Regions from separate parts of the Variovorax multivorans genome, predicted to be linked through region 2. Evidence: predicted binding sites of a transcription regulator. Region 2 holds the regulator's gene; each other region holds the start of a gene.
The links. The regulator sigma-54, encoded in region 2, starts transcription at its own class of promoters, with help from an activator protein. The targets are predictions, from matches to a motif close to TGGCANGNAANCTGCTTT.

Region 1: the regulator sigma-54 is predicted to act here: its motif matches at 2,628-2,645, upstream of ACSFCA_RS17940 (pilin).
Region 3: the regulator sigma-54 is predicted to act here: its motif matches at 1,640-1,657, upstream of glnA (type I glutamate--ammonia ligase).
Region 4: the regulator sigma-54 is predicted to act here: its motif matches at 1,769-1,786, upstream of ACSFCA_RS20585 (nitrate- and nitrite sensing domain-containing protein).

Annotation. Positions count from the first base shown of each region.
Region 1 is NZ_JBPJZL010000006.1:367,416-371,589, forward strand. Features, by position in the region: gene ACSFCA_RS17925 (sulfatase-like hydrolase/transferase) at 1-769, shown strand, start outside; gene ACSFCA_RS17930 (pilin) at 809-988, opposite strand; gene ACSFCA_RS17935 (pilin) at 1,382-1,900, opposite strand; gene ACSFCA_RS17940 (pilin) at 2,053-2,568, opposite strand; gene ACSFCA_RS17945 (3',5'-cyclic-nucleotide phosphodiesterase) at 2,776-3,579, opposite strand; gene ACSFCA_RS17950 (CHASE2 domain-containing protein) at 3,609-4,174, opposite strand, start outside.
Region 2 is NZ_JBPJZL010000015.1:37,178-41,351, forward strand. Features, by position in the region: gene ACSFCA_RS29965 (phospholipase D family protein) at 1-1,222, opposite strand, end outside; gene rpoN (RNA polymerase factor sigma-54) at 1,233-2,834, opposite strand; gene lptB (LPS export ABC transporter ATP-binding protein) at 2,852-3,646, opposite strand; gene lptA (lipopolysaccharide transport periplasmic protein LptA) at 3,643-4,174, opposite strand, start outside.
Region 3 is NZ_JBPJZL010000002.1:24,339-28,512, reverse strand. Features, by position in the region: gene ACSFCA_RS03690 (EI24 domain-containing protein) at 1-759, shown strand, start outside; gene ACSFCA_RS03685 (competence/damage-inducible protein A) at 756-1,556, shown strand; gene glnA (type I glutamate--ammonia ligase) at 1,703-3,118, shown strand; gene ACSFCA_RS03675 (hypothetical protein) at 3,272-3,781, shown strand; gene glnL (nitrogen regulation protein NR(II)) at 3,784-4,174, shown strand, end outside.
Region 4 is NZ_JBPJZL010000007.1:341,768-345,941, forward strand. Features, by position in the region: gene ACSFCA_RS20580 (CmpA/NrtA family ABC transporter substrate-binding protein) at 1-131, opposite strand, end outside; gene ACSFCA_RS20585 (nitrate- and nitrite sensing domain-containing protein) at 476-1,738, opposite strand; gene tsaD (tRNA (adenosine(37)-N6)-threonylcarbamoyltransferase complex transferase subunit TsaD) at 1,859-2,923, shown strand; gene ACSFCA_RS20595 (alpha/beta hydrolase-fold protein) at 2,856-3,614, opposite strand; gene ACSFCA_RS20600 (Hsp20/alpha crystallin family protein) at 3,803-4,174, opposite strand.

The DNA of each region.
Region 1 (4,174 bases), on a different contig from region 2:
TTGGGATGGAAAGCCGACGATGTTTCAATTTCATCTAATGTCGTCACATGCACTCGGCAAGCGCTTTGACGATACGCCGAAGTTCGGGCCTGGCGAAAATTACACCGCGGTTCGCTGGGGCTCTGGAGACGCACAGATGCCACAGCGCGCCACGAACTTCTACGACAGAGGCATCCTGCAAGCTGATCGTGTGATTGGCGACATCCTCAAGATGCTGGAGGCGCGAGGGTACTTGCGCGATGCCCTTGTCCTTATTACCGGCGATCATGGTGAGTCGCTCGGCGAGCGGGGCCTTTACAGTCACACGCACAGCGTATGGGAGGAATCGCTTCGCGTGCCGCTTGTACTTCTCTCGTACGGTACAGCCAACGCAGACGGGTTAAGACCTGATCCAGTGATCTCACAAGTCGATATCGCACCCACGCTGCTGGGGCTTCTTGATATGCCCACCCCTCGATCTTGGGACGGCGTCCCCCTGCAAAATTCGACTCAGGCCCGGATCGTCTACTTTCAACAAGCTCAACTAATAGGACTGGTCGATGGGCGCACGCCAGGGAAGCTCTATAAGCATTGGAGTGATGTCAATGCAAACAAGCAATTTACATTCGATTTGCTGTCTGATCCTCACGAAACCAAGGATGTGACCCCTGAGGTCAAGCAACCGTTGCGAGAGGAGTGGCAGCAGCTCTTGACAAACCGTTCCGCTGCCCTAGCCCCAGCAGTCAGGGAGCGCCTTGAACGCCAATTCAGGCATGGGCCCGTTCACTAAATAATCGAATTGAGTATGGCGCTGCTGGGCACCGCTCCATCAAGGAGGGCAAGCAGAGTGGACGTATTTAGGATCGATGTTCACTGATTTGCAACTCCAAGAGCCATCAAAATCTCGCCTTAACGTAATTGCGCCTGCGGTTGCGCCTTGCAGTGGCGCTTCCGCTAAATTTCCCAATATCGCCACGATCGTCGACGGGACGGTAGTAGACAAGAACACCTGTGGAACACACTGGAGCCAACGGTCGACCAAGTCTCGGCAACAGAGGGAGCGGGGTTGCCGCCGGTCGCCTGTAAATCGGAGCCTATTGCTTGAGGATCGCAATTGCCAGCCTTCCCTGGATTTTCCAAATTATTTTTTCCGCTCGGAAGGCAAATCTCAACTGCAGACTTTATTGCAGCCGCCTCTCCTACAAAATGCTGAACTTGCGATCTGAAAACGTAATTTTGATACTAAAAAACAGCAATTGCAGCGAGCACCTCAATAATCGAAACGACAATCATCAGTTCAATCAGCAAAAAACCGTCATATTTTGACTTCGATTAAAATATAGCGATATTGGAAGGCGCATAAAAAAGCCACCCCAAGCTGGCTCATATCTCAGCTTAAAAATCACGTCGCCGAACTGGTCGGACACGCAGAGGGGGCGTATTTCTTAAGAACAGTAGAAACGCAAGCCCAGCTTCCATCAGCTGCGTTACGAGTCCAAGTAATCGTGGCAGTTGCAATGGCAGTAGAGGCAGAGCCACCGAACGTCGAAACGATCGTCGGGCCACCGGCCGTTACAAAATTAAGAACTGGGGCGCCCTGTGTCGCAAGAGCGGGAGCTCCGCCGTTCACAGTGTTGCCGGTGGCTGGTGTCAACATATTTGAACCGGTGGCAGTACCACCGCAGTGAGCTGCATCACTGGCCTGACCGGCAGTAATTTGACCGCTGTTAATGCAGTCCTCTACTGCTGTCTTTTGGGTACCTGTTTCACTCACAACGCGAGCAACTTGGGACTTCACGACATAAGTCTGGTACTGCGGAATTGCTATAGCGGCCAAAATTCCAATGATCGCCACGACAATCATTAATTCAATGAGGGTGAAGCCGCGCTGCGTGCATTCAATGGCAGATCGATTTGTCATGATCTAATTTTTCCCTACCAGTTGAAAATGGAGTCCGAGGAGTTTGTCTACCAGCACGCCGCGTGCCACGCCGCCTTTTATAAAAAGGCGATTTCACCAAATGGACAATCAAAAAAGCCGCCCGAAGGCGGCCCCTTTTCTGAATTGAAAGATTACGTTGCGGAGGTCGTGGGGCATGCAACAGGTGCGTACTTCTTCAGAACGTTCGAAGCGCATGCCCAGCTGCCGTCAGCCGCACGGGCCCAAATGACGGTGTTGCCCGTCAGAGCCGCGGCTGCACTGCCACCGAAAGTCGAGGTGATCGTGGGGGTGGAAGCGGTAACGAAGTTCAGCACCGGGGCGCCGAGCGTGGCGGTTGCGGGCGCGCCACCATTCACCGTGTTGCCCGAAGCGGCGGTCAGCAGATTGGAGCCGGTTGCGGTCCCGCCGCAGTGAGTTGTGTCGGTGGCTCCGCCAGCGGTCACTTGACCGTTGTTCACGCAATCTTCGACTGCCGTTTTTTGCGCGCCGGTTTCCGAAACTACGCGTGCAACCTGCGACTTGGCAATGTAAGTTTGGTACTGCGGAATAGCGATGGCAGCCAAAATACCAATGATCGCCACAACGATCATCAATTCGATAAGGGTAAAGCCGGCCTGTGCACGGCGGGCGATAGTACGACGGTTCATTCACTAACTCCAGGTTGGTTGGTTGTTACGCCCGGGAACCTGCCCGGAGCGAGGTACCTTCCGCAGCATCTGTGCCACCCGCCCCCAGAGCCTCCTGCTGACCGAACACGTCAACTTTGATCACATTGTCGTTACGTCGTGTGACACAAGTTGCTTCAAGACGCCACGTTTGGTGACAAATTTGTCATGCCAACGCATCACTCGCCATCAGCAAGTCAGGATCCCATCCGCCTTCAGCCAGCGAATATCCCGCTGCGCCAGCCCCGCCACCTGCTCGTCCATCAGCGCCTCGATCTGGCTCATGATTTCGTCGGTTTCGGTGGGCTTGGTGTGGGTGATGTAGATCGGGTATTGCTTCCCCGGCCCGATATGCGCCAGCTCATCAGCCAGCACCGCGGGCGACAGGTGCAGGCTACGCTCAGCCAGCGCCTGCTCGCGGCTGCTGAAGGCCGTTTCGATCACCAGCATCGCCACATCGATCGCGTTCACCCGCTCCCAAAAGGGCGCGTTGCGCTCAGTATCCCCGCTGAACACCCAGTGAGCACCGCCTTCGGCCCGCCGCACGGCGAAGCCGCAGGCCGGCACGGTGTGAACCGCAGGCAGCACCTCGACCAGCTTGGGCTCGCGGCTGCCCAGCGGCAGCCGTTGCCCGACCGCAATGTCGTGAAAGCTCACGAACGGCGCCTCGATGCTCGGAATGCTCTCGAAATCCGGCCAGATGACGTTGTTGAACACGTGCGCCCGCAGCGCGTCGATGGTGGCTTTCAGCGCGTGCACGCGCAGCGGCTGGGTGCGGCGGCTGCCCACGGCGTCGAGCATCAAGGGGAGCGCGGCGATGTGGTCGAGGTGGCTGTGGGTGAGCACGACATCGTCGATGCGGACCATTTCATCGAGCGTGAGGTCTCCGACGCCCGTGCCCGCATCGACGAGCAGGTCCGTGTCGACCAGGAACGAGGTGGTGCGGCAGTCTTTGGCGATGGCGCCTGAGCAACCCAGCACACGAACCTGCATTGTGAGAGACCCCTTGTATGTGTCTGTCGTCATTTGGTTTCGAACCGGGTTGCGCCATCCCAATCAGGGTCTTGCGGTCGCAACGCCATCGAGGCTAAACGCTGGGCGTAGAGCTGGTAAAGGACTTTTTTGGCATCTGCGGCGAGCAGGGGGGCCAGCAAGTTTCGGCCCATTGCCCAGTCCTGCCGACGATAGGCCGCGAGCACTTCGCTCCAGCGGTCGAGCAGTTGCTGGGTCTGCGCCGCGGCTTCGGGTGTGCGTGCGGCCAGAGGCGTAAAAACGGCAACGGCTTGTGCCTTTCCCTTGACGCGAACGCTATCGAGTTCTTGCCAGATGTAGTCGGGCGCCAGTTCGCATGTCGCGCCGCTGGCCACGACTTCCACGCCATAGTGTCCGCTCAGGCCCTCGAGGCGGGATGCGAGATTGACCGCGTCGCCGACCACGGTATAGCTGCGGCGTGCGGTGGAGCCCATGTCGCCCACGCTCATCACGCCGCTGTTGATGCCGATGCCCACGCTGATCTCGGGCCGGCCGCTGGCGCGGTGGATGCGGTTGATGTCGTGCACGGCATCGGCCATATCGAGCGCGGCCCGCA
Region 2 (4,174 bases):
AACTCAGCTCGTAGAGGTCGGCGCCGAGCTTGAGCATGTCGGGCCGGTAGCGGCGGTAGGCGGTGTGCACCAGCGGCTCGTCGGTGGCGGCCAGCGAATTGGTGACCACGCTGATCTTCACGTTGCGGCCCCGGATCTCGCGCATCACCTCCAACCCCGAGGCGCCCGGAATGAGGTAGGGCGAGACGATGGTCACCTCGGAGCGCGCGCGGCGCATCTGCTCGACCACGTTGTAGCGCACGCTGTCGACGTCCAGCAACGGCACGCCGCCGTAGGAGGCGGTCTTGCCGATCACGCGCTCGGGCGAATCGGCGTAGGCCTCTGCGGTGGCCCAGATCAGGCCGAGCTTGCCGGCGTTCAGGTCTTCCGCCATCGGGCTGTAGCCGAGCAGGTCGTTGGGCGCGGGCGGCGGCGGCGGTGGCGTGGTGTCGGGGCCGGTGGCGACGTCGAAGCGCTTCTGCAGTTCCTCGCGCGACAGGTCGCTGGCCACCACCGACTGGACCGGCCGCACGTAGATGCTGTTCCAGTACTGGTCGAACAGGCTGCCCAGCCGCGGGATCAGCGCGCCGGTGACGAAGGTGTCGAGGTCGAGGAAGTTCTCGCCCGCGGTGCGCCTGAAGTACTGGTTGCCGATGTTTCGCCCGCCCGCCACCGCCATCGCGCCGTCGGCAATGAACAGCTTGTTGTGCATGCGGCGGTTGACGCGGCTGAAGTCGAAGAGCGAGGCGCTGAAGCGCTTCAGCAGGCTGCCGCGCCCGGCCGGGAACGGGTTGAACAGCCGCAGCTCCACGTTGGGCGTGGCGGCGAGGCCGAGCAGCAGCTCGTCCTCGCCGGAGGTGTAGAGGTCGTCCATCAACAGCCGCACGCGCACGCCGCGCAGTGCGGCATCGCGCAGGGTGCGCATCAGGTAGCGGCCGGTCTCGTCGTTCTCGATCTGGTAGTACTGCACGTCGAGCGTGCGCTGCGCGCGGCGGGCCAGCTGGATGCGGGTATCGAAGGCGAAGTCGCCGCCGGGCATCAGGCGAAAGCCGCTCAGGTCGGGGTCGGGCTGCGAGGCCAGCGCGATCTTTCCGAGAGCGGTGTCGGCCGACACGGTCATGGCCTTGGTGGGCGGGCGCGGTGCCTCGTCGGGCAATGTGGCGCAGCCTGCGAACAGCAAGACCGCCGCCATGACGAAAACCCAATGCCCACAACGCGACAGCGACAGCAGGCGACGGGTCATCGGCGTCTTTCTACAGGGCCTTGCGAAGGTTGGCGGGCGCAATGCGCAGCGCCTCGCGGTACTTGGCCACGGTGCGACGCGCGCACTCGATGCCCTGCTCTTTCAGCATCTCGGAGATCTGGCTGTCCGACAGCGGCTTCTTGATGCTCTCCGAGCTGACGAACTGCTTGATCAGCGCGCGCACCGCGGTGCTCGATGCATTGCCGCCGGTCTCGGTGCCCAGCGCCGAGCCGAAGAAGTACTTGAGCTCGACCGTGCCGAAGGGCGTGGCCATGTACTTGGCGGTGGTCACGCGCGAGATGGTCGATTCGTGCAGGCCCAGCTCGTCGGCGATCTCGCGCAGCACCAGCGGACGCATCGCAAGCTCGCCGTGCACGAAGTAGCTCTTCTGCCGCTCGACGATCGCGTTGCTCACGCGCAGGATGGTGTCGAAGCGCTGCTGGATGTTCTTGATGAACCAGCGCGCTTCCTGCAGCCGCTGCGACAGCGCCTGGCTGCCTTCGCCCTTGTGCGACTTGAGTGCGCCGGCGTAGATGTCGTGCACGCGCAGGCGCGGCATCACCTCGGGGTTCAGCATAACGCGGAACTTCACGTTGGTGCCGCGGCCCGTCTTGGTGACTATGACGTCGGGAATGACGATGTTGCGCTCGACGTCGACGAAGCGCCGGCCCGGCTTGGGCTCGAGCCGCGCAATGATCTGCAGCGCCGAGCGCACCAGTTCCTCGTTGCTGCGGGTGAGCGTGGCCAGGCGCTTGAAGTCGCGGCGCGCGAGCAGCTCCATTGGCTGCTTGCAGATGGCAATGGCGATCTTGCGGACCAGCTCTTCTTCGTCGGTCTCGTCCTCGCGGGCCAGGGCGCGCAGCTGGATGCCCAGGCATTCGCCGAGGTCGCGCGCGCCGACGCCGGCCGGCTCCAGGCTCTGCAGCAGGCCGAGCGCCACCTGAAAGTGATGCACGAGGTCGTCGAACTGGTCGTTGTCGTCGCCGGCCAGGCCCGAGGCCAGTGCGGGCAGCGAGTCTTCGAGGTAGCCGTCGTCGTTGAGCGATTCGATGAGAAAGCGCAGCGCGGCGCTGTCGTTTTCGTTCAGCCGCAGGCTCAGCGCCTGGCGGTGCAGGAAGGACTGCAGCGATTCCTGGCTGCGCGCGAGTTCGGTGGCGTCGGCGCGTTCGTCATCACCCAGGTTGTTCTGGCGCGCGGGCGCGTCGCTGCCCCATTCGCTGTCGTCGGGCGCCATGTCGACGGTGCCGTCGCCTTCCCAGTCGGGCTCGCGCTCGGTGATTTCGGCGGCGGGGCCGTCGGTGTCGGCCGTGGTGGTGGTGCTTGTTTCGGTGGAAGCAGTGGACGCGCTGGCGGCGGGGGAAGCGAAGTCGCTCTCGCCGTCGCCGCTATCGCCGCCGTCGTCGCGCGGCACCGGGGCATCGGCCGTGTCGAGCCCGAATTCCTCGCGCGCCGCTTCTTCAGCCGTGCGCTCGAGGAACGGGTTCTCGTCGAGCATCTGCTCCACCTCCTGGCTCAGTTCGAGCGTGGAGAGTTGAAGCAGCCTGATCGACTGCTGCAGCTGTGGCGTCAACGCCAGATGCTGCGAAACGCGAAGGGATAGCCCTTGCTTCATGGGAACCGCCCCCGCCCTTACATGCGGAAGTGTTCGCCCAAGTACACCCTGCGTACCTCGGCGTTGTCGACGATCTCCGAGGGTGTGCCTTGTGCCAGCACATGCCCGTCGCTGATGATGAAAGCGTGATCGCAGATGCCCAGCGTTTCACGCACGTTGTGGTCGGTGATGAGCACGCCGATGCCGCGCTCCTTCAGGAAACTGATGATCCGCTGGATTTCGATCACGGCGATCGGGTCGATGCCGGCGAAGGGCTCGTCCAGCAGGATGAAGCGCGGCTGCGTGGCCAGCGCACGCGCAATTTCGACGCGGCGGCGCTCGCCGCCCGACAGCGCGAGCGCGGGCGAATCGCGCAGGTGGTCGACGCGCAGGTCGGCCAGCAGTTCGGCCAGGCGCTCGTCCATGTGCTGCTTCGACAGCGGCGCCATCTTGCCGTTCTCGTCGGGCTCGCTCTGGAGCTCGAGCACGGCGCGCACGTTTTCCTCGACCGTGAGCTTGCGGAAGATCGAGGCTTCCTGCGGCAGGTAGCTCAGGCCCATGCGGGCGCGGCGGTGAATGGGCATGTGGGCGATGGGCTCGCCGTCGATGCTGATGTCGCCCGCGTCGGCGCGCACCAGCCCCACGATCATGTAGAACGAGGTGGTCTTGCCCGCGCCGTTCGGCCCGAGCAGCCCGACGACTTCGCCCTTCTGCACGTCGAGCGAGACGTCTTTCACGACCGTGCGGCTGCCATAGCTCTTCTTCAGGCCGCGCGCGATCAGGCGGCTGCCCGGTGCGCCGTTGGCGTCCTGCGTTCCAGCGGTTTCGATCACTTGCGGGTTTCTCCCTGGTCACTGAGCGTGGTGCTCGGGCGCAGGCCCTTGCCGGGTGCGGGCGTGGGCGCCGGCGGCGCCGCCTTCGCACCGGCCGGGGCCGAGGCACCGGCCGCCGGTGCGGTGGCGGCCTTGGGGGTCAGGATGGTCTTGACGCGCCCGCCCGGGGTGGACGCGTTGACGGCGGTGTTCGGCGGCACGGTGGAACCGTTGACCGTGTAGGTGTCGTTGCTCTGGTCGTAGACGATCAGCGCGCCCTGGCTTTCGTCGTTCGGCGTGGCGCCGAGCAGGCGGCGCATGGTGGCGTTGCGGATGAACTTGACGTTGTCGGCACGGCTGTCGTACTCGATGACTTCCGATTCGCCCTCGATCCACTCGTCGGGCGCGTTGCGCTTCTGCTTGTAGTAGGCCCGCTTGCCCGGAGCCGCCGTGACCACGCCGTACTGGTAGCCCTCGGGGTCCTGGCGTACATCCATGCGTGCGCCACGGATGATGATCGTGCCCTTCGTAACGAGCACGTTACCGGTG
Region 3 (4,174 bases), on a different contig from region 2:
TCCGCCGTGACCTGGACACGCGGCGCGCTCGACGCCTGGCCGCTGCTGTCGAGCTTCTGGGCCTGGATCGGGCGTCTTTTCTCGGGTGACGTCACTTTCGCGCTGGTGTCCCTGGTCGTGGTGTTCGCCGCCACGCCGCTGATCGTGGTGGTCTGCCTGCTGATCGTGGCCGGCTTCATGGCGCCTGCGCTGACCAAGCTCGTGGGCGAGCGGCGTTTTCCCTCGCTCGAACAGAAAAAGGGCGCGTCGTTCCTCGGCAGCGTCGCGCGTTCGCTCGGCGTCACCATCCTGGCGCTGATCGCCCTCGTGGTGTCGATGCCGCTGTGGCTCATTCCGCCGCTGGTGCTGATCTTGCCGCCGCTGATCTGGGGCTGGCTCACCTACCGCGTGATGAGCTTCGATGCGCTGGCCGAGCACGCCAGCCCCGAGGAGCGCGCCGCGCTGCTGCGCGCGCACCGGCTGCCGCTGCTGTGCATCGGCGTGCTGTGCGGCTACCTGGGCGCGGCGCCCAGCATCGTCTGGGCATCGGGCCTGCTGTTCGCCGCCGCCTTCTTCGTGCTGGTGCCGATCGCCATCTGGATCTACACACTGGTCTTCGCCTTCTCGGCGCTCTGGTTCGCTCACTACTGCCTCGACGCGCTCGCGCGGCTGCGTGCCCAGCGCGCGGTGGCCGAGGCATTGGCCGCCAACGGCGCAACACCGGCCCTCGAAGCCGAAGAGGCCAGCAAGGCCGCTCTTTCCCAATGGGGTTCACCATGACACGCGCATTCGGTCTCATCGTCGTCGGCGACGAGATCCTTTCCGGCAAGCGGGCCGACAAGCACATGGCCAAGGTCATCGAGCTGCTCGCCGCGCGCGGCCTGCAGCTCAGCTGGGCCGAATACGTGGGCGACGAGCCCGCACGCATCACGGCCGCGCTGGCGCGCGCCTTCGCCTCGGGCGACATCGTCTTCTCGACCGGCGGCATCGGCGCCACGCCCGACGACCACACCCGCCAGTGCGCCGCCAAGGCCCTGGGCGTGCCGCTGGCGCTGCACCCCGAGGCCGAACTGCTGATCCGTGAGCGCATGCAGGACACCGCCCGAGAGCAGGGCGTGCCCTACGAGCCCGACCGCTCCGACAACGTGCACCGGCTCAACATGGGCGTGTTTCCGCAAGGCGCCGTGCTCATCTACAACCCGTACAACAAGATCCCGGGCTTCAGCGTCGGCGACGTGCACTTCGTGCCGGGCTTCCCCGTCATGGCCTGGCCGATGATCGAGTCCGTGCTCGACGGCCGTTACGCCGAACTGTTTACCCGCAATGCCGTCGCCGAGAAGTCGGTGATCGTTTTCGGTGCCATGGAAGCCACGCTGACCCCGCTCATGCAGGCCATCGAGGCCACCCACGCCGGCATCAAGGTGTTCAGCCTGCCGAGCGTCGATCACCCCGAATACGGCCGCCACATCGAGCTGGGCGTCAAGGGCGACCCCGGCCGGCTCGATGCCGCCTATGTCCAGCTGATCGAAGGGTTGCACACCTTTGATGCCAAGCTTGGTCCAGAATTGGTGCGTTGATGCTGAACGCACCATTTTGGTGAAATTCCGCCTTCATTTGGGGTTTGCGGCGGCCACTAAAGCCTCATCGAGTGAGGTGACAATGGCACAGAAACTGCATCCCTCGTCCCTGTATTCCTAACCACCATCCAACTCAGGAGAAACTGATGGCAAAGACCGTCGCCGATGTACTCAAGCTCGTCAAGGAAAACGAGGTCAAGTTCGTCGACTTCCGCTTCACCGACACCCGTGGCAAAGAGCAGCACGTGACCGTGCCGGTCTCGGCTTTCGATGAAGACAAATTCACCTCGGGCCACGCATTCGACGGCTCGTCCATCGCTGGCTGGAAGGGGATCGAAGCTTCGGACATGCAACTCATGCCCGACCCGAACACCGCCAACATCGACCCCTTCTTCGAAGAAACGACGCTGATCCTGACCTGCGACGTGATCGACCCCGCCGACGGCAAGGCCTACGAGCGCGATCCGCGTTCGCTCGCCAAGCGCGCCGAGGCGTACATGAAGGCTTCGGGCCTGGGCGACACCGCCTTCTTCGGTCCGGAACCCGAATTCTTCGTGTTCGACGGCGTCCGCTGGAAGAACGACATGTCGGGCTGCTTCGTGAAGATCGACTCCGAAGAAGCCTCGTGGAACACCGACAAGGAATACGAGCACGGCAACACCGGCCATCGTCCGGCAGTCAAGGGCGGCTACTTCCCGGTTCCCCCGGTCGACAGCTTCCAGGACATGCGCTCGGAAATGTGCCTGGTGCTCGAATCGCTCGGCATCCCGGTCGAAGTGCATCACCATGAAGTGGCCAACGCCGGCCAGATGGAACTCGGCACCAAGTTCAGCACGCTGGTCCAGCGCGCCGACTGGGTCCAGCTGCAGAAGTACGTGATCCACAACGTGGCCCACGCCTACGGCAAGACCGCCACCTTCATGCCCAAGCCCATCGTTGGCGACAACGGCTCCGGCATGCACGTGCACCAGTCGGTCTGGAAGGACGGCAAGAACCTGTTCGCCGGCGACGGCTACGCAGGCCTGTCTGACTTCGCCCTGCACTACATCGGCGGCATCATCAAGCACGCCCGTGCCCTGAACGCCATCACGAACCCCGGCACCAACAGCTACAAGCGCCTGGTTCCCGGCTTCGAAGCCCCGGTGAAGCTGGCCTACTCGGCCAAGAACCGCTCGGCCTCGATCCGCATTCCGTTCGTGGCCAACCCGAAGGGCCGTCGCGTCGAAGCGCGCTTCCCCGATCCGCTGATGAACCCGTACCTGGGCTTCGCTGCGCTGCTGATGGCCGGTCTCGACGGCGTGGAAAACAAGATCCATCCGGGCGAAGCCGCCAGCAAGGACCTGTACCACCTGCCGCCGGAAGAAGACGCGCTGATCCCGACCGTCTGCCACAGCCTCGACCAGGCCCTGGAATACCTGGACAAGGACCGTGCATTCCTGACCAAGGGCGGCGTGTTCACCGATGCGTACATCGATGCGTACATCGATCTGAAGATGCAGGAAGTCACGCGCTTCCGCATGGCGACCCATCCGGTCGAGTTCGACATGTACTACTCGCTGTAATCGCGCGAAGTACAGCCTCACCAATCCATTGGCGGGGATGTAATGAAAAAGGACGGCCACGGCCGTCCTTTTTCAATGGAGTGGAACATCTTGTCACTGGTGGCATCGAATTGCACGAAAATGCACCTTTGTCGCCGCCCTCCACCGATACACATGAAGACTGCTTCTCTCATTTTCCTGGCCGGTTCATTGATCGCGCTGCCGGCGCTCGCGCAGGAACGCGTCTGGCGTTGCGGCAACGAGTACACCAACAACGCCACCATCGCCCAGCAGAAGGGCTGCAAGGTCATGGAAGGCGGCAACGTCACGGTCGTGCAAGGTACCAAGTCTTCGGGCGGTGGCTCCGCGTCGTCCGGCGGCTCCTCGGCGGCGCGCGCACCGGCGGGCAGTCCGCGTGTCGAAGGTGTCGACCAGCGTGCCCGTGACGGCGAGGCCCGTTCGGTGCTCGAGGCCGAACTCAAGAAGGCCGAGGCGCGCCAGGCCGAGCTGCAGAAGGAATACAACAACGGCGAGCCCGAGAAGCAGGGCAGCGAAGGCCGCAACTACCAGAAGTACCTGGACCGCGTCGCCGAAATGAAGGCAGAGCTGGCGCGCAACGAGAGTGACATCGCCGGCATCCGCCGCGAAATCGGCCGCTTGCCGAACAAGCAGCAGCCGCAGTAGTCATGGTGTTCGGGAAGAAGGCGACCGGCGCCAATCCGCGCTTCCAGTCCTTCGACCTGCTGTCCACGCTGATCGCGGTGGTCAACAGCAACGGCTCCGTGCTGTTCGCCAACGCAGGCCTCGAAGACGCACTGGGCACCTCGCGTCGCACGCTCGAAGGTTCGCAGTTCGGCGCGTGTTTTCATGAGCCGCAGGTGCTGCGCACGGCCATCGACGGCGCGAGCAGCAACGACTTTGCAACGCTGCGCTACGAGGCCTTCCTGCGCCGCGTCAACCACGAGCTGATGCCTGTGCAGGTCACGCTCGCGCAGGGCGACAAGAAGGGCGAGCTCATCATCGAGATGTCGCCGCTCGAGCAGCAGGTGCGGCAAGACCGCGAAGAGCGCCTCATCG
Region 4 (4,174 bases), on a different contig from region 2:
TCCTTCTCGGGCTTGTCAGAGCCCTGGGCCCAGACGGCGGCGCGCAGCGCCGGGTCGATGCCGACGGCGCCGATGGCAGCGGCTTGCAATACGCGGCGTCGGCTGAGGCGGGTTTTGAGCAGGTCGGTCATGGGGCGGGGCTCCGGTTGAAGACAAACAAAAACAAGAAAGACAAAAACGAAAAGGCGTCCGCACCGCGCAGGGGCTGCTCGAAAACGAGCCCTTGCGGGATGGGGACGCCTTTGTCCGGTTCGGTGGGAGACACCCGCCGTTGGGTGCCGCCTGCCTGAAGACCCATTGAGGGGCCTACGAACTTATTGCTTGCAAGCGGTGTGCCAGCCTTCGGGAGCTGTGGGCTGCTATCAAGAAAGTAGCGGGATGCGGCCCTACAGCATGGGAGAGGGCCCGATCAGGCCGGGAAGTGCCGATGGCACGGTTGTTGTGCACTGCACCAAGTTGAACGGTCCAGGCCGCTTCAGCGCGGCGGCGCGCGGTCGAGCATGGGCAGGTAGTCGGCCATTGCCAGCATCGACTCGGCCACGTCGACCAGCCGCCGCTTCTGGTTCATGGCGGTCTGGCGCAGCATCTTGTGCGCGTCTTCTTCGCTGAGCCGGCGGTGCGCCATCAGCAGGCCCTTGGCGCGCTCGACGATCTTGCGTTCGTTGAGCGAGGCGCGCACGGTTTCGAGCTCGTCGCTCATGGCCTGCAGGCGGTGCGATTGCTCCTGGACCATGTCGAGCACCGAGCGTTCGAGATGGCGGCCGAACTGGGCAGGCGCGGCCGACTGCGCATCGGCATCGTCGAAGAACAGGGCGCCGGCCTGCGGGGCCAGCGTGTCGAGCAGTTGCCGGTATTCCTGCAGTTCGCTACGGGCCTGCACGGTCTTGCGTTCGCACAGCGCGCGCAGGTCGGCGGCCAGACGGTCTTCGACGATCTTCATGGCGTCGATGCGGCGGGTGCAGCAGTCGAACCAGGCCTGGCTGAGCGGCACGTCGGCCGGGGCAGAGGTGTTGCCGCGCCGGCGAATGCGTTCGAGCTCGACCACTTCAGCATCGGGCTGGCTGTTGCGCCAGAGCGCGAGCACTGCCTCGCCGGAGAAATCGGCGAACACCTGGAAGCAGCGCTCCTGCGATTCGATCAGGTGCAGCCACTGCAGGCGCTGCGCCTCGTCGCTGCGGCCCAGCGCCAGCGCGGCGGAGCCGAAGGCGCGCTCCTGGCCGGCGAATTCCTTGCCCTGCATGAAGTTGAACATCGCGACGAGCAGGCGCGAGATCTCGGGGTCGGTGGCGCCGTCGGCGGCTTCGAACACCACCGACAGCAGGCCCGCGACGAGCTTGGCGAACGCAGCGGTGGACTGCGCGGGCTTCAGTTCGAGCGCGTCGATGCGGCGGCGCAGGCCGGGCAGGGCGTCCAGGCCGGGGAGCACCCAGGCGATGCGGCTGAACAGGCGCGCGCTGTTGCCGGGGCCCGCGCCGCGGTGGTTGTCGGCCTCGAGCTGGTCGAAGCCGGCGCGCACCTCCTGCTCGAGCGCAATGCATTCGGCGATCTGCGGGCCGCGCTGGTCGGCGAAGCGGGCGCCGCGCGAGGTGAGGAACATGTTCGACATGCCCCGCTCGCGCTGCAGCGCGTGGACGAGGCGGCCGATCACGCCCACCAGCTCGCTGGTGCGGGCGAGCTGATCCAGCTCGTCGATTTCGCAGCGGCGAGCGGCAATCAGAAAACTCAGTCCGGATTTCATGGTGGGTGGGCGCGGGGCTCTGGCTCAGTCACTGCAACATCCGTGCCCCGGGGGCGTGGAGGCCGGCACCGTTTGCCCCTTCGCGGGCGCCAGCGGAGGGCGCCGCCTACACTCGGCGGCATGCTCTTGTTGGGAATCGAATCATCCTGCGATGAAACCGGCGTGGCGCTGGTCGAGTCGCACGGCGACGCGCTGCCGCTGCTGCTTTCGCACGCGCTGCACAGCCAGATCGCCATGCACCAAGCCTACGGCGGCGTGGTGCCCGAACTGGCCAGCCGCGACCACATTCGCCGCGTGCTGCCGCTGACCGAGACCGTCATGGCCGAAGCCGGTCGCACGCTGGGCGAGATCGACGTGGTGGCCTACACGCGCGGACCGGGCCTGGCAGGCGCGCTGCTGGTGGGCGCCGGCGTGGCTTGCGCATTGGGCGTGGCGCTGGGCAAGCCGGTGCTGGGGGTGCATCACCTCGAAGGGCATCTGCTGTCGCCGTTCCTGAGCGCCGATCCGCCGGAGTTTCCGTTCGTCGCGCTGCTCGTGTCGGGCGGCCACACCCAACTGATGCGGGTGGACGGCGTGGGCCGCTACAAGCTGCTCGGCGAAACCATCGACGACGCGGCCGGCGAGGCCTTCGACAAGAGCGCCAAGCTCATGGGCCTGCCGTACCCCGGCGGGCCGTGGCTTGCGAAGCTGGCTGAAGGCGGCAATGCGACGGCCTTCAAGCTGCCGCGGCCGTTGCTGCACAGCGGCGATCTCGATTTTTCCTTTGCCGGCCTGAAGACGGCCGTGCTCACGCAGGCCAAGAAGCTCGGCGACCAGCTCGAAGCCAACAAGGCCGACCTGGCAGCGTCCACGCAGGCGGCCATCGTCGAGGTGCTGCTGAAGAAGTCGCTCGCCGCGCTCGACCAGACCGGACTCAGGCGGCTGGTGGTTGCGGGAGGAGTGGGAGCCAACAAGAATCTGCGCGAGCAGCTGAATGCCGCATGCGCGAAGCGCAAGGTGCGCGTGCACTACCCGGAGCTGCACCTGTGCACCGACAACGGCGCGATGATCGCCATGGCTGCGGCGATGCGCTTGCAGTCAGGGCTGTCGCAGGCGAGCGAGCGCTATGCCTTCGACGTCAGGCCGCGATGGCCCATGGCCTCGCTGTCGCCAGCGGCTGAGGCTTCGCTACCGGAGACTGCGTAAGCAGTTGCTTCGATCGACCGATTGCCGGCAGCGGCAGTACGTCAAGCACATTGCGCCACAGCTGGCGCCACTGCGGCCAGTCGTGGCCACCCTCGGTCGTGAAGACGCGCCCCGGCGGCAGGGCGTCGGCCAGCAGCTTGTGGTTGCTGGCAAAGCGGTCGTCGAGCCCGAAGCCCAGATACAGCGGCGGCAGGTTCTGCGACGGCTGGGCTTCCAGGTACTGCTGGAAGAAGGGCCAGAGCTTGCGGTCGGGCTCTTCGTCGGGCTGCGGCCCGGTGGGCGCCTGCCAGGCGCGCAGGCCGCCGGCCTTCTTGATCTCCGCGCCGAGCACCCGGCGCCCCAGGTAGGGCGCGAGCGCCACGATGCCGTCCACCGAGCCCGGCCGTGCCAGTTCGTGAATGAGCGCACCGAAGCCACCGATGGAAATGCCCACGAGCCAGATCGACTTGTAGCCCTTGGCGCGCTGCGGCTCGATGACCTCGGTGTGGAGGCGATCGCTCAGCGTCTGCTCGTAGTAGTAGGAGACATCCGCGTCCACCAGCAGGGAGTCGGCCGCCAGATGGCGTTCGCGCACGGCTGCGATGAACCCTTCGCGCTCGAACTCGTCGGGCTTCAGGTATGCCCCGGGCAGGAACACCAGGAGCGTGTCGGATTGTTCGTTGGGGTTGGCGGATTGAAGGTGCGTTTTCATGGTGCCTTTGGGGGCACCCGAACCGCACCGTAGCGAGTTCGGTGCGTTTACGAGACGCCCACGAAGAAGAAAGTTCTGGGAAAACGTCACATCATGTGACGTTATCTAGCGCTATTGTGAATAAGGTGCTCGTTTAAAGTCAAAACGAGGCCTTAACTAACATTTTCCTCTTGTGGGCATAGGCCAAATTAGTTGATTTGTAACTGAGTGGCTTGGCTCACGGGGACCAGTTTGCCGAGCTTCAGCGTGAGCACGCCGTTCTCGAGCTTCGCTTCGCTGGTGGCCACGTCGATGTCTTGCGGCAGCTCGTAGGCGGCCTTGAACTGGCGCTTGGCTTCGGCCTTGCTGTCGATGCGCAGCACGGCGCCTTCGATGCTGATCGCGAGGTCTTCGCGCGTGAAACCCGGCACGTCGAGCGAGAGGGTCCAGCTCTTGTCGTCCTGCTCCACGAGTGGCGAGCGGCGGGCACCGGCGAAGGCTTCGTTCACGAAGCGTTCGAACGAGCGGTCATAGGCGCGAGGAGCGAAGCGGGCGGTGCGAAGGGTGGGGGCGAAAAACAT